Regions from separate parts of the Paludibacterium sp. B53371 genome, predicted to be linked through region 3. Evidence: predicted binding sites of a transcription regulator. Region 3 holds the regulator's gene; each other region holds the start of a gene.
The links. Region 3 encodes sigma-54, which starts transcription at its own class of promoters, with help from an activator protein. Its sites were predicted from a motif close to CTGGCACGCTTCATGCTT; they were not measured.

Region 1 (3,373 bases), 170 kb from region 3:
CCTGCCCTACGGCGAAAAAACCCGCGAGCAACTGACCGAGCGCAGCCTGCGCATCGGCCGCTTCCTGGCCGATCAGGGCGCGGCCATTCTGATCGTGCCCTGCAATACCGCCACCAGCGCCGCCGTCGATGCCATGCGCCAGGCCCTGCCCCTGCCGATCATCGGCATCGAGCCGGCGGTCAAGCCGGCGGCCGCAGCCAGCCGCACCGGTCGCATTGCCGTGCTGGCCACCGAATTCACGCTGAAAAGTGCCCGCTTCCGCTCCCTGCTGCAGCGCCATGCAGGCAAGGTGGAAGTCCTGCCCCGTCCCGGCACCGGCTGGGTCGAACAGGTCGAGTCCGGCGACCTCGACAGCGCACAGGCGCGAGACACCGTGCGCCAGGTGATCGAACCTTTACTGACAGAAAATGTCGACCACATTGTTCTGGGCTGTACCCACTATCCGTTTCTGGCACCGCTGATCCGCGAGATCGCCGGCCCCGACGTGATACTGGATGACCCGGCGGACGCCATTGCCCGCCGCGCCGTGGCGCTGCTGGCTGGCAAGATGCCTGCCCAGCCCCATGACTACCGTTTTTACACCACGGCCAATCCGGCCGACATGTCCGACGTATTACCGGTTCTGATCGGACAACCGTACCCGGTGCAGCAAGCCGGCATCTGAGATTAAACCGGAAGGCCCCCGACCCTCCCTGTGGCAACATGGAGGGCGGGCGCGTTTTTTCATTTTTTGCGAGAAAGCCTTTCATGCACAAAACACCCAGCCCAATGCATTACCTGATGCTGATGGCCATTGCCCTGATCTGGGGGGCCCAATTCATCTTCAACCAGATCGTGATTCACGAACTGCCGCCGCTGACCCTGGCGGCCGGCCGGGCGGCCATCGGTGCCCTGACCCTGGCCGGCATCGGCCTGTTCATGCCGGATGAGCGCCGCCACGCCGCCGTGGCAGCCCGTCGCCTGCTGCCCACCTATCTGCTGCTGGCCTTCTTCGAAGCCCTGCTGCCGCTGTTCCTGCTCGGCTGGGGCCAGGCACGCGTGGAGAGCAGCGTGGCCTCGATCCTGATGGGCACCATTCCGATCTTCACCATCTTGCTGGCACCGGCCTTTGTCCAGGGCAAACACTGGAGCCTGTCCTCGATCACCAGCGTGGCCGCCGGCTTTGTCGGCATCGTGATCCTGGTCGCCCCCGGCCTGTCGGGCAACTGGGCAGACAACCTGCTGGGCGAACTGGCCGTGCTGGGCTCTGCCGCCAGCGTCTCGGTCAGCCTGCTGATGTTCAACCGCCTGGGCAATCTGTCGCCGGTCATCACCGTGCGCAACATCCTGGCGCTGGCCGCCTTGCCGCTGATCGTGCTGGCGCTGATCATCGACCGGCCCTGGCAGCTGCATGTCAGCCATCAGACCCTGCTGTCCCTGCTGATTCTCGGCGTCTTCTGCGCCGGCATCGTCTATCTGATGTTTGCCCGCCTGATCCAGATGGCCGGCTCGGTCTTCACCTCACTGACCAACTACCTGGTACCGCTGGTCGGCGTCCTGATCGGCGCCTTCATTGGCGGCGAGCGCGTCGGCCTGCACGCCTGGATTGCCCTGCTGTTCATTGCTTCGGCGCTGGTATTCAACCAGCCGGCCCTGTTGCGTCGCTGGTTCAAACGATGACCTCTCCCCCCTGCGGTGCCGGGCGCCGCAGGGGGAGGCATGCATTCAAAAATCCTTATTCGAATCGAATATTCCCCGGCAATGCCATTTGAGTAATTTTCATGCCAAGAAAGCGGGCTTCGTGGCAAAAAAACTGCAGGTTATGCATAAAAGTATGGTTGCCATACCAGATATGAAGACAGCTCGCAGCAGGATGTCTATAATCGCCCCCTAGCTCTTTCAGAGTTTTCCTCGCCTCTTATCAGAACAATATCAATACATTGACCGAGGCACGGTTCGTCGTTGCCACAGCGCCAGACAGCGCCATAACCATAACAGCCAGCTCCAGGCAACGACGTTTAATGGAACATGCTATCTCAAGGGACACAACACACTCATGAAGTCAAAGAAACTCACCCTGTTCATCCTGCTCGGCATGGTACTGGGCATCCTGACCGGGATGTTCGTCCGCTCCGGCACGACGGACCCTGCTGCACTCAAGTCCTTCGCCGACAACGTCGGCATGCTGACCGACATCTTCCTGCGCCTGATCAAGATGATCATCGCCCCGCTGGTCTTCACCACCCTGGTGGCCGGCATTGCCCGCATGGGCGATGGCAAGAGCGTGGGCCGCGTCGGTGCCAAGACCCTGATGTGGTTCATCTCGGCCTCGCTGCTGTCGCTGACCCTGGGCCTGATCATGGTCAACCTGTTCAAGCCGGGTGTGGCCGTCAACCTGCCGCTGCCTGACCTGCACGCCGATGCCGGCATCAAAGCCAGCGCCATGAGCGTCAAGGACTTCATCACCCACGCCTTCCCCAAGAGCGTGTTCGAAGCCATGGCCAACAACGAAATCCTGCAGATCGTGGTGTTCTCGCTGTTCTTCGGCACCGCCTGCGCCGCCCTGGGCGAACGCGCCAAGCTGCTGGTCGATCTGATGGACGTTGCCGCCCATGTCATGCTGAAAGTCACCGGCTACGTCATGGCCGTGGCCCCGGTCGCCGTCTTCGCCGCCCTGGCAGCCACCGTCACCAAGGATGGCCTGGCCATCCTCGGCACCTATGGCAAGTTCCTCGGCGAGTTCTACCTGTCGATCGGCCTGCTGTGGACCCTGCTGATTTTCATCGGCTTCCTGTTCATCGGCCCGCGCGTCCTGACCCTGGTGCGCTCGATCCGCGAACCGCTGCTGCTGTCCTTCTCGACCGCCAGCTCCGAAGCCGCCTATCCGAAGACCCTCGAGCAACTGGAACGCTTCGGCGTCTCCAACAAGATCGCCAGCTTCGTGCTGCCGATGGGCTACTCGTTCAACCTTGACGGCTCGATGATGTATTGCACCTTCGCCACCATCTTCCTGGCGCAGGCCTTCAATATCCCGCTGACCCTGACCCAGGAAATCACCATGCTGCTGATGTTCATGGTGACTTCCAAGGGCATGGCCGGTGTGCCGCGCGCGTCGCTGGTGGTGATTGCCGCCATGCTGCCGCAATTCAACATCCCGGAAGCCGGCCTGCTGCTGATCCTCGGCATCGACCACTTCCTGGACATGGGCCGCTCCGCCACCAACGTGATGGGCAACTCGATTGCCACCGCCGTCGTGGCCAAGTGGGAAAACGAGCTCAAGCACTGAGTATCCGAAACGCGACACTGACACGCCATGCCTGCCGGCATGGCGTTTTTTTTTGCCCGCCGCCGCCCTCCTCCTGCCATGTCCCACTGTTTTATATAAGCAAATGAG
Region 2 (3,373 bases), 1.2 Mb from region 3:
AATCGTCTGTCGGTACTCGTCAACCACTCGCAGATAGCTGGCACGGACTGCCTCATCATGCGGCAGGTAGAGCGGTCTGGCCGGATCCCCCGTACGGAGCACGGTCAGGGTCTGGTCAAACACCGCCAGATCTCCCCTCACCCGTGTATCCAACTCGGCAGAGGGACTGGCGGCATACTCCTCCAGAGACAGTGCCAGGCGATAGGTCTGTTTACGCAGACTGCCGGCCGCATTGATGGCCGCCGCTCCGCCCTCCAGCTGCCAGGAGAGATACAACGTGGCACCAATAGCCAACAGCCCCAGCAACAGCGAAGCGAGTAAAGCGCCAACCACGCGGCTACTCAGACGACGGGCAGGAAATCGTTGCAGATCGGCCGACATGCGATGCTAGCCCCCGGTCTGCGACATGAAACGCACCAGCTGCTCCGGCACCTCGCGGAAAACATGTCGTTCCGGCTTGCGCTGCATGGCCTCGCGGATCAGCGTCATCAACGCCTCCTGACTGGCGCCATCGCGCAGCGGCTGGCGCAAATCCACCCGATCTTCCTGCCCAAGGCAAAGATGCAGCTGGCCATCGACCGAGAGACGCACACGGTTACAGGTGGCACAGAAATGCTGACTGATGGGCGTAATGAAGCCGATCTGCCCGCGGCCGTCAGCCGTTTGCCAGTAACGCGCCGGCCCGCCGCCCAGCGTCACGGCGGAAGGCTTCAGATCGAAGCGCTGCACCAGTGACGGCAGAATCTCCTCGACCGACATATAACCGGACTGCCGCCCCGTATCCCCCATCGGCATGGTTTCGATCACCCGCAGCACAAAACCCTGCTCAAAACAAAAAGCCGCCATGCGCTCGACTTCATGGGCATTGACTGAACGCATCAGCACCATATTCAGCTTGATCAGCGCAAAACCCGCCTCCCTGGCCGCCTGCAAACCGGCCATGACACTCTCCAGCGAGTCACGGCCCGTCACTTGTTCCATGCATTGCTTGTCCAGCGTATCCAGACTGACATTGAGGCGGGACAGCCCGGCCTGACGCAAGGCAGCGGCCTGCGCCGCCAGGCGCGTGCCATTGGTGGACAAAGATAAATCATCCACACCGGGAATGACCGACAACTGTGACACCAGCGACACCAGCCGCGCCCGCATCAGCGGCTCACCCCCCGTCAGGCGGAAACGACGAACCCCCAGCGCCGCAAAGGCGGCGACCAGACGGCCGATCTCCTCAAAGCTCAGCCATTCGGCTGGTTCGGCATAGCCATCGAAGCCTTTAGGCAGGCAGTACTGGCAACGCAAGTCGCACCGATCCGTCACGGAAAGCCGCACATAGTCGATGCGACGCCCGTGAGCATCGAGCAGCGACGGGATCGCGGTAGAGGACATACCCATCTCCTGATACTGGTACGCGACCAGCATGCACAACACCGGCGCGATACATTCTTTAGCGCTAGTGTAAGTGTTTTGCGGCAGCAAAGGCGCAGACAAGAGGAGAAGACACAGATAGTTCGAAAGAACTAGGTGCGGGTTTGCCGCCATATCAGTGTGCCGCCGGGGGGCTTGACGGCAGTCAAGGATTTAAAAAACACCAGGCGCTGACGGATTTTCAATGGGTAATTCCTCGTACACTTTGCGCGTTCTGACAACCCCAAAGCGCGCCCGACTCACGGTTGCGCCGCCACCAGACCGATCTTCACCATGACAAGCACCACCCAGCAACTTGCGCATCAACTCACCCTGCACAGCCTGCGCCAGGAAACGCCGGACGTCTGGACACTGAACTGCCACAGCAGCACCCCATTTGATTACCTGCCCGGGCAATTCGTACTGGTTGAGGTACCTCACCAGCAACTCAGAGCCTATACCCTCTCCTCGTCCCCCGGCATCTCGGCGCACCTGCAACTGACCATCCGCCACCTGCCTGAGGGGCGGGGCTCCACCTGGCTGACCCAGTCACTGCGCCCGGGGGACGCACTCTCTGTTTCCGGCGCACAAGGGCGCTTTACCCCGCAACACGCCCAGGGCCAGGCCTATCTGTTTCTCGCCGCCGGCAGCGGCGTCACCCCCATCATGTCCATGACGCGCTGGCTGCTGAAACATTCACCAGACTGCCATCTGGTGGTGATCTACCATGTGCGGCGCGCCAGTGACGTGATCTTCAGAGAAGAGTGGCAAGCGCTGGCCGAGCGCTATCCGGCGCAGCTGTCGCTGCACATCCTGGTCCGGGAGGACAACCGGGCCGGCACCGCCCTCAGCACCGAACTGCTGCAAACGCTGGTGCCGGACCTGACACGCCGCACCGTGATGACCTGCGCCTCGACAAGCTATATGGACACCGCCCGAAGCCTGCTGCGGACACTGGGCGTCGCGGACAGGCAAATCCATCAGGAAGCCTTTTTTGTCCCGCAGGCCGCCGCCCCGAACGAGGCGGCGGCAGAGACCTGCCAGATCCGCATTCAACCCTGGGGCGACCTGGTGACCACGCCCAAAGGGGGCAACCTGATGTCGGCACTGGAAACAGCCGGCATCCCCCTGATGGCCGCCTGCCGTCAGGGCGATTGCGGCAGCTGCAAGGTCAAGGCCCTGTCAGGCAAGGGGCAGATGGGCAGCCAGACCGCCCTGGGTCAGGCAGAACTCGACGCGGGCTGGCTTCTGGCCTGCTGCTGCACGGTCGATGGCGACCTGGAAATCAGCTTGCTTTAAGCCACCGACGGACACGTACCCCCCAATTTGCGAGGCATGATGTTAATTCACCTGGACGAACCCGGTACGCCGGACACCCGCCTGCCGCTGCTGCGGCTTGGCTTCCGCCCCTTTTATCTGCTGGCAGCGCTCTTCGCCGCCGTCGCCATGCCCTGGTGGTTGTGGCAACGCTTTACCGGCACCTACCCCGGTCAGGGGCTGAACGGCATGGCCTGGCATGCGCATGAAATGATCTTCGGCTACGTCGTGGCCGTGATCGCCGGCTTCCTGCTGACCGCGGTGCGCAACTGGACCGGGGCCGAGACGCCCACGGGCCGGGCGCTGGCCGGGCTTTGCCTGCTGTGGCTGTTACCACGCCTGCTGCTGCCGTTCGCCCCGGTCGTGCTCACCGCCCTGGCCGACCTGCTGTTTTTGCCCATCCTGGCCTGGGTCATCCGCACCCGCCTGCGCGCCGCCAACAACACCCGCAACCGATTCATCCCGCGGCTGCTGGGCGCACTGGCGCTGTTGAACCTCAGCTTCTATCTGGCGCACCTGGGCTGGTTGCCACTCAACGAATTCACCCCGATGGAAGCCGCCCTGATGCTGATTGTCACGCTGGAGGTGGTGATTGGCGGACGCATCATTCCGTCCTTTACCAAGAACGCCCTGCCGGGCATCACACAACGCCATA
Region 3 (3,373 bases):
CGGTTCAGGTAATCGACCTCGGCGAGGCCCAGTACCTGGACACGGTTGGGGTGGATGAAATTCAGGTGGCCGACCAGCGCCAGCGTAGGGCGCTGTTCGTCGATGCCGATAATGTTGTCGGCGCCCGCCGTCCCGACAACCCAGCTGAGATTAAGCTTTTGCTGGTTTTCCTGGTAAAGCTTGCGCACGGTTATGCTAGGCATGGGTCGACCACTCGGAAAGAATCTGGTAGAGCTCGTCCACGCTTTGGGCGGTGAGCATTTTTTCGCGCAACGGGCGGCTGGAGAAGAGTTGCGCCAGCTCGGACAGGACCTGCAGGTGCAGGTCGGTGGCCTGTTCCGGTACCAGCAGGACGAACAGGCTTTGTACCGGTTTGCCGTCCGGGGCATCGAAAGGAATCGGCGCTTTCAGGCGGATGAAGATGGCCGCGGCTTCCTTGAGTCCCTGGGCTCGGCCGTGGGGAATGGCAACCCCCTGACCCAGGCCGGTGGAGCCGAGTTTTTCTCGGGCAAACAGACAATCGAACACCTCGCTGCGGGCGATGCCGCAGGTATTTTCCATCAGCAGACCGACCTGCTCGAAAACCCTTTTCTTGCTGCTGACGTCGAGGTCGAGCAGGATGTGCTCGCGGGAAAGAATCTTACCGATCTGTTTCATAGCGTTTGGCGGCATCGGAGGCCGGGCGGACCGGCTTCGTCAAAAAGTCTGGCAAACAAAAACGGGAACCCGAAGGTTCCCGGCAGTACTGAATGTCACTTTACAGCGAAGCTTCCGGGTGGGCGCCGCGGTGCTCGGTCTGCTTTTCCTTGAACTTCAGCACCTGACGGTCCAGCTTGTCCATCAGCAGGTCGATGGCGGCGTACATGTCGGCCTCGGTGGCTTCGACATGGATGTCCTTGCCGGACAGGTGAACGTTGACCTCGGCTTTCTGGACCAGTTTGTCCACGGACAGGGTAACGGAGACATCGATCAGGTCGTCGACATGGCGGCTGATGCGCTCGAGCTTCTCATCAATATAGTCGCGCAACGACGGGGTGATCTCGAGGTGAAGACCAGTCACTTTGATGTTCATAACCCTTACTCCTTACTTTGTTGCCATGATGACTGCACGGTCGGGTCGGCCGTACAGCCGGATGTTGGATTACAGAGCCTTTCTTTGATTGACCGGCGCTATCTGCATGGCTTCACGATACTTGGCAACGGTACGTCTTGCAACCTGAATTCCCTGGCTGGATAGCTGTTCGGCAATGGCGCTGTCTGACAGTGGCCTGGATGGGTTCTCCTGTTCGATCAGCCTGCGGATATGTGCCTTGATGGCGGTGGCGGAGCATTCTTCGCCACTGTCGGTTTCCAGGGCACTGCCGAAGAAATATTTCAGCTCGAAAAGTCCCCGGGGACAGAGCAGATATTTCTGGGTGGTGACTCTGGAGACGGTGGATTCGTGCAGCCCGAGCTCATCGGCGATATTGCGCAGGATCATCGGCCGCATGGCCACTTCGCCTTGTTCAAAGAACGCTTGCTGCTTGTCGACTATAGCTTCCGACACTTTCAGGATAGTGTCAAATCGCTGTTGAATGTTCTTGACCAGCCACCGTGCCTCTTGCAGACGACTGCCGAGATCGCCGGATTGCTGGCGGTTTTCCGACAGCATGCGGGCGTAGATCTGGTTGACGCGCAATTGCGGGACGGCGCTGCTGTTGAGCTCGGCCACCCAGCGGCCTTTACGCTTTCTGACGGTGACGTCCGGGGTGACGTAATGGGTGTCGCGCGCGTCGAAGCCGCTGGCCGGACGCGGGTTGAGGCGGGCGATCAGGGTCTGGGCTTCGCGCAGGGCATCGTCGCTGGTGCCCAGCAGCTTGCGCAGGCGGGTGTAGTCACGGGCGCCGAGCAGGGCCAGGTGCTGCGCGATGATGTCGCCGGCCAGGGATTTGCCGGGGGTGCTGGCCGGTAATCTGGCCAGTTGCAGTTGCAGGGATTCGGGCAGTGAGCGGGCGCCGACGCCGGGGGGGTCGAACTGCTGCAGCATGCGCAGGCCGACGGCCAGTTCATCTTCGTCCAGGGCCAGCTCTTCGGGCAGACTGGCCACCAGTTCGGCCAGTGGCGTGGTCAGGTAGCCATCGTCATCCAGTTCTTCAATCAGCAGTTGCACGACGGCGTGGTCGCGCTGCGGCAGGTCGATTTCTCCCAGCTGCGACAGCAACAGCTCGCGCAGGGTCTGATGACAGGGCACGTTGTAAAAGGGGTCGAATTCGTCGTCGTAGCTGCCACCACTGCCGGTCCCGCTGCCGCTGCCCCAGTCCTGCAGCGCTTCCATGCCCGGTTCGCTCGCCGTGTCCTGCTCCTGCTGCTTCGGGACCTCTTCGCTGTGGCTGCTTTCCATCGGGCGCTCCGGCAGGCCGGGTTCGCCGGGGGTGTCTTCATCGCGCTCGAGCAGCGGGTTTTCCAGCAGATAGCGTTCGACTTCGGCTTGCAGTTCGACCGTCGACAGTTGCAGCAGCTTGATCGACTGCTGCAATTGCGGCGTCAGGGTCAACTGCTGGGAGACTTTGAGCTGGAGGCTTTGCTTCATGATGGTTTACAGATGGAAATGCTCGCCCAGGTAGACTTTGCGTACCCGCTCGTCGTTGACCAGTGTTTCCGGCTCGCCGGCAGCCAGCACGGCACCGTCGCTGATGATGTAGGCGCGGTCGCAGATCCGCAGTGTTTCTCGCACGTTGTGGTCGGTGATCAGTACGCCGATACCGCGTTCCTTGAGGAAGGAAATGATCTTCTGGATGTCGATGACGGCAATCGGATCGACCCCGGCAAAGGGTTCATCCAGCAGGATGAAGCGTGGCCGCGTGGCCAGCACGCGGGCAATTTCCACCCGGCGCCGCTCGCCGCCGGACAGCGACAGGGCATTGCTGTTGCGCAGATGGGCGATGTTCAGGTCATCCAGCAGCAGGTCGAGCTCTTTTTCCAGTTCGTCTTTCTTGAAGCCGGTGATCTCCAGAATGGCGCGGATGTTTTCGTCGACCGTCATCTTGCGGAAGATCGAGGCTTCCTGCGGCAGATAGCCCAGCCCGAGCCGCGCCCGACGGTGGATCGGCATGTGGGTGATGGACTGCTCGTTGATGGTGATTTCACCGTCATCGGCACCGACCAGACCGACGATCATGTAAAAGCTGGTGGTCTTGCCGGCACCATTCGGCCCCAGCAAACCCACGACTTCGCCACTCTTGATCTGCAGCGAGACATCCTTGACTACCGTGCGGTTCTTGTAGCGCTTTTTCAGGCGCTGCACTGTCAATACGCTATCGGTCATGATCACTTTCCGGCGCCGCTGCTGGCGTCTTTCTTTTGTGGCTGGATGATGGCGGTGACCCGGCCCTTG
Region 4 (3,373 bases), 1.8 Mb from region 3:
CAAGTATCCGAAGATGAAAAGGAGGTTTGCCATGCTGGCTGACAAATCCCCGCTGGAACGCGCTTTGCAGGCCATCGGCTTTGAGGTGCTGGCCATTGTGCTGGTGACGCCGCTGTTTGCCTGGTGGATGCAGACACCTCTGCTGGCCATGGGCGGGCTGGCCGTGGCCAACTGCCTGATCGCCTTGTTGTGGAATGTTCTGTTCAATCGGCATTTTGATCGCTGGTTGCGTGCACGCGGTTTGGCCAAGGCCTGGAGAGTCCGCGCCATGCATGCCCTGCTGTTCGAGGGCGGGCTGATGCTGGTGTGTCTGCCGCTGGCCATGTGGTGGCTGGATCTGGCGTTGTGGCCGGCATTGAAGCTGGATATCGGGCTGAATCTGTTTTTCCTGCCGTATACCTATCTCTATCACTGGGGTTATGACCAGTTGCGCCTGCGTCTGGTCGGGGCGATCTGACAAACAAAGCGCCGGGGTTTCCCCCGGCGCTTGTCTGTGCCTGGCGCTCAGAAGAAGCCCAGCTTGTCCTCGGAGTAGCTGACCAGCAGGTTCTTGGTCTGCTGGTAGTGCTCCAGCATCATCTTGTGGGTCTCGCGCCCGATGCCCGACTGTTTGTAGCCGCCAAAGGCCGCATGAGCCGGGTAGGCGTGGTAGCAGTTGGTCCAGACACGGCCGGCTTCAATGTGACGACCCATGAAGAAGGCAGTGTTGATGTTGCGGGTCCACACACCTGAACCCAGTCCGAAGAGGGTGTCATTGGCGATGTGCAGTGCTTCTTCGGTGTCTTTGAACGTGGTCACCGAGACCACCGGGCCGAAGATTTCTTCCTGGAAGATGCGCATCTTGTTGTTGCCATGGAACACCGTCGGCTGGATGTAATAGCCGTCTTCCAGCCCGCCACCCAGATGGGCGCGGCTGCCACCGGCCAGCACCTGTGCGCCTTCGTCGCGCCCGATCTGCAGATAGCTCTGGATCTTGTCCATCTGCTCCAGCGAGGCCTGGGCGCCGATCATGGTCTGCGGATCGAGCGGATTGCCCTGCTTGATGGCGGCAACGCGCTTGAGTGCGCGCTCCATGAAGCGGTCGTAGATCGACTCGGCAATCAGCGCTCGACTCGGGCAGGTGCAGACTTCGCCCTGGTTGAGCGCAAACATCACGAAGCCTTCGATGGCCTTGTCGAAGAAGGCATCATCCTTTTCCGCTACATCGGCAAAGAAGATGTTGGGCGACTTGCCGCCCAGCTCCAGCGTGACCGGGATCAGGTTCTGGCTGGCGTACTGCATGATCAGCCGGCCAGTACCGGTTTCGCCGGTAAAGGCGATTTTGGCGATGCGCTTGGAGCTGGCCAGCGGCTTGCCGGCTTCCAGACCGAAGCCGTTGACGATGTTCAGCACCCCGGGTGGCAACAGGTCGCCCACCAGTTCGGCGAACACCAGAATCGACATCGGGGTCTGCTCGGCCGGTTTCAGGACCACGCAGTTACCCGCCGCCAGTGCGGGCGCCAGTTTCCAGGCGGCCATCAGGATCGGGAAGTTCCACGGAATGATTTGCCCCACCACGCCCAGCGGTTCGTGGAAGTGATAGGACATGGTGTTCTGGTCGATTTCACCCAGCGTGCCTTCCTGGGCGCGGATGCAGGAGGCGAAGTAGCGGAAGTGATCAATGGCCAGCGGGATGTCGGCCGCGCGGGTTTCACGGATTGGCTTGCCGTTGTCCCAGGTCTCCACTTCGGCCAGCAGGGCCAGATTGGCCTCCATGCGGTCGGCAATCTGGTTGAGCAGGATGGCCCGCTCGGTCACCGGCGTATGACCCCACTTGAAGCGGGCGGCGTGGGCCGCATCCAGTGCCAGCTCCACATCCTGCTCATCGGAACGCGCCACTTCGCACAGCACCTTGCCGGTCACCGGGGTCAGATTCTCGAAGTAGCGGCCATTGACCGGAGGTACCCACTTGCCGCCGATATAGTTGTCGTAGCGTGGCTTGATGGCGATACCTGGCTTCAGTTGTGTCATCTCTTTCTCCTTGTGTCGCTTGTTGTGGTCGTTCCCGTCGGGACGTACAGCCAGTACAGCACACGCCGTGCCAGGAAATTTCGATCGTGCGCTGCAGCAAGCGGCATGTGCCGTTTTGCAAGCATTTACTCTAATTTCTTTTGCGCAGCAGCATGACTGACCCTTGGGATGGGCCTTGCAGCCGAGTTCGCAACAACCATAATCAGTGCATTGAAGCGACGATGGCTGTGTCAGGCTGCGACACCTGTCGCAGTGTCATGACACAGTGGAGGACGGCATGACCGATACCCATTCCCTGACCTTGCACGAGGCGCGCAAGCGCTTCTTCGATGGCTCGCCGTTGCCGGACGGCAGCGTACCGCCCTCCATCCTGTCGTCCTGGCGGCGTTGTCTCGGCCTGGGCCTGCCGGTGGATGCGCGAGGCAGCGAGCGGCTTGAGCAAACCGTGTTGCGCGAGCGACTGGACGCCAACGCCGACTGGTTGCAGTGGGCCAGACCGCAGATCGATACCTTGTTTGAAAGTGTGGTTGATGATGGCCATGTGGTGATTGTGGCCGATCGTCACGGCGTGATCCTGGAGGAGATGGGCCATCCTGCCTTTCTCGATAAGGCCGAGCGGGTGGCGCTGACCCCGGGCATGGACTGGAGCGAGCAGCACCGAGGGACCAATGCCATCGGCACGGCGCTGCTGGCCGGGCAGGTGACCCGGGTGCGTGGCAGCGAACATTATCTGGAGCGCAACCGGCTGCTGTCCTGTCAGGCCTCGCCGCTGTTTGATCCCTTCGGCCAGCTGCTGGGGGTGCTGGATGTTTCCGGCCTGCCGCGCAAGCTGGGTCCGATGCATGGTCAAAGGGTCGAGTCGGCCGCCCGCCTGATCGAGCAGCGCCTGTTTGCCCAGGCAACCCGTCAGGCGCGCACCTTGCTGTTCCATGTCGATCCGGCGCAACTGGCCACGCCGCGGGCGGCGCGGCTGGCCTTCGATGGCGAGGAGCGCCTGCTGGCGGCTGATCGTAGTGCCTTGCAGGCACTGCAGCTCGACTGGTCGGCACTGGGGCGGCTGCAGTTTGCCGATCTGTTTGGCGAGACGCTGGCGCACTGGCAGTCACGTGCCGGCGAGCATCGCGCTTTGCTGGCGCATGGCGAGCGTCTGTTCAGTGGTCGTTTACTATTGCCGCATCCGGTGGCCCAGGCCACGCCAGTATTGCGTACGGCCCGGCCAGACCGGCGTGCGGAGGTGAGCAGCCCGGCGGAGGCGGCGGCGTCCGGCCTGCCGCCCGCCCTGATGCAGACAGCCCTCAAGCTGCTGCAGGCCGATATTCCGGTGCTGATCCTCGGTGAAACGGGTACCGGCAAAGATAAGTTT

Region 1: a site for sigma-54 is predicted at 1,926-1,943, ahead of JNO51_RS11785 (dicarboxylate/amino acid:cation symporter). Genes of this name have one in related genera too.
Region 2: a site for sigma-54 is predicted at 1,425-1,442, ahead of JNO51_RS06880 (2Fe-2S iron-sulfur cluster-binding protein). Genes of this name have one in related genera too.
Region 4: a site for sigma-54 is predicted at 2,067-2,084, ahead of adh (aldehyde dehydrogenase). Genes of this name have one in related genera too.

What each region holds. Positions count from the first base shown of each region.
Region 1 is NZ_CP069163.1:2,461,228-2,464,600, forward strand. It holds gene murI (glutamate racemase) at 1-664, shown strand, start outside; gene JNO51_RS11780 (DMT family transporter) at 748-1,659, shown strand; gene JNO51_RS11785 (dicarboxylate/amino acid:cation symporter) at 2,036-3,265, shown strand.
Region 2 is NZ_CP069163.1:1,446,502-1,449,874, reverse strand. It holds gene JNO51_RS06890 (type IV pili methyl-accepting chemotaxis transducer N-terminal domain-containing protein) at 1-381, opposite strand, end outside; gene moaA (GTP 3',8-cyclase MoaA) at 388-1,383, opposite strand; gene JNO51_RS06880 (2Fe-2S iron-sulfur cluster-binding protein) at 1,696-2,700, shown strand; gene JNO51_RS06875 (NnrS family protein) at 2,737-3,373, shown strand, end outside.
Region 3 is NZ_CP069163.1:2,629,432-2,632,804, reverse strand. It holds gene hprK (HPr(Ser) kinase/phosphatase) at 1-203, opposite strand, end outside; gene ptsN (PTS IIA-like nitrogen regulatory protein PtsN) at 196-657, opposite strand; gene hpf (ribosome hibernation-promoting factor, HPF/YfiA family) at 758-1,072, opposite strand; gene JNO51_RS12570 (RNA polymerase factor sigma-54) at 1,142-2,569, opposite strand; gene lptB (LPS export ABC transporter ATP-binding protein) at 2,576-3,304, opposite strand; gene lptA (lipopolysaccharide transport periplasmic protein LptA) at 3,307-3,373, opposite strand, start outside.
Region 4 is NZ_CP069163.1:775,163-778,535, forward strand. It holds gene JNO51_RS03695 (PACE efflux transporter) at 32-457, shown strand; gene adh (aldehyde dehydrogenase) at 505-2,010, opposite strand; gene JNO51_RS03705 (sigma-54-dependent Fis family transcriptional regulator) at 2,288-3,373, shown strand, end outside.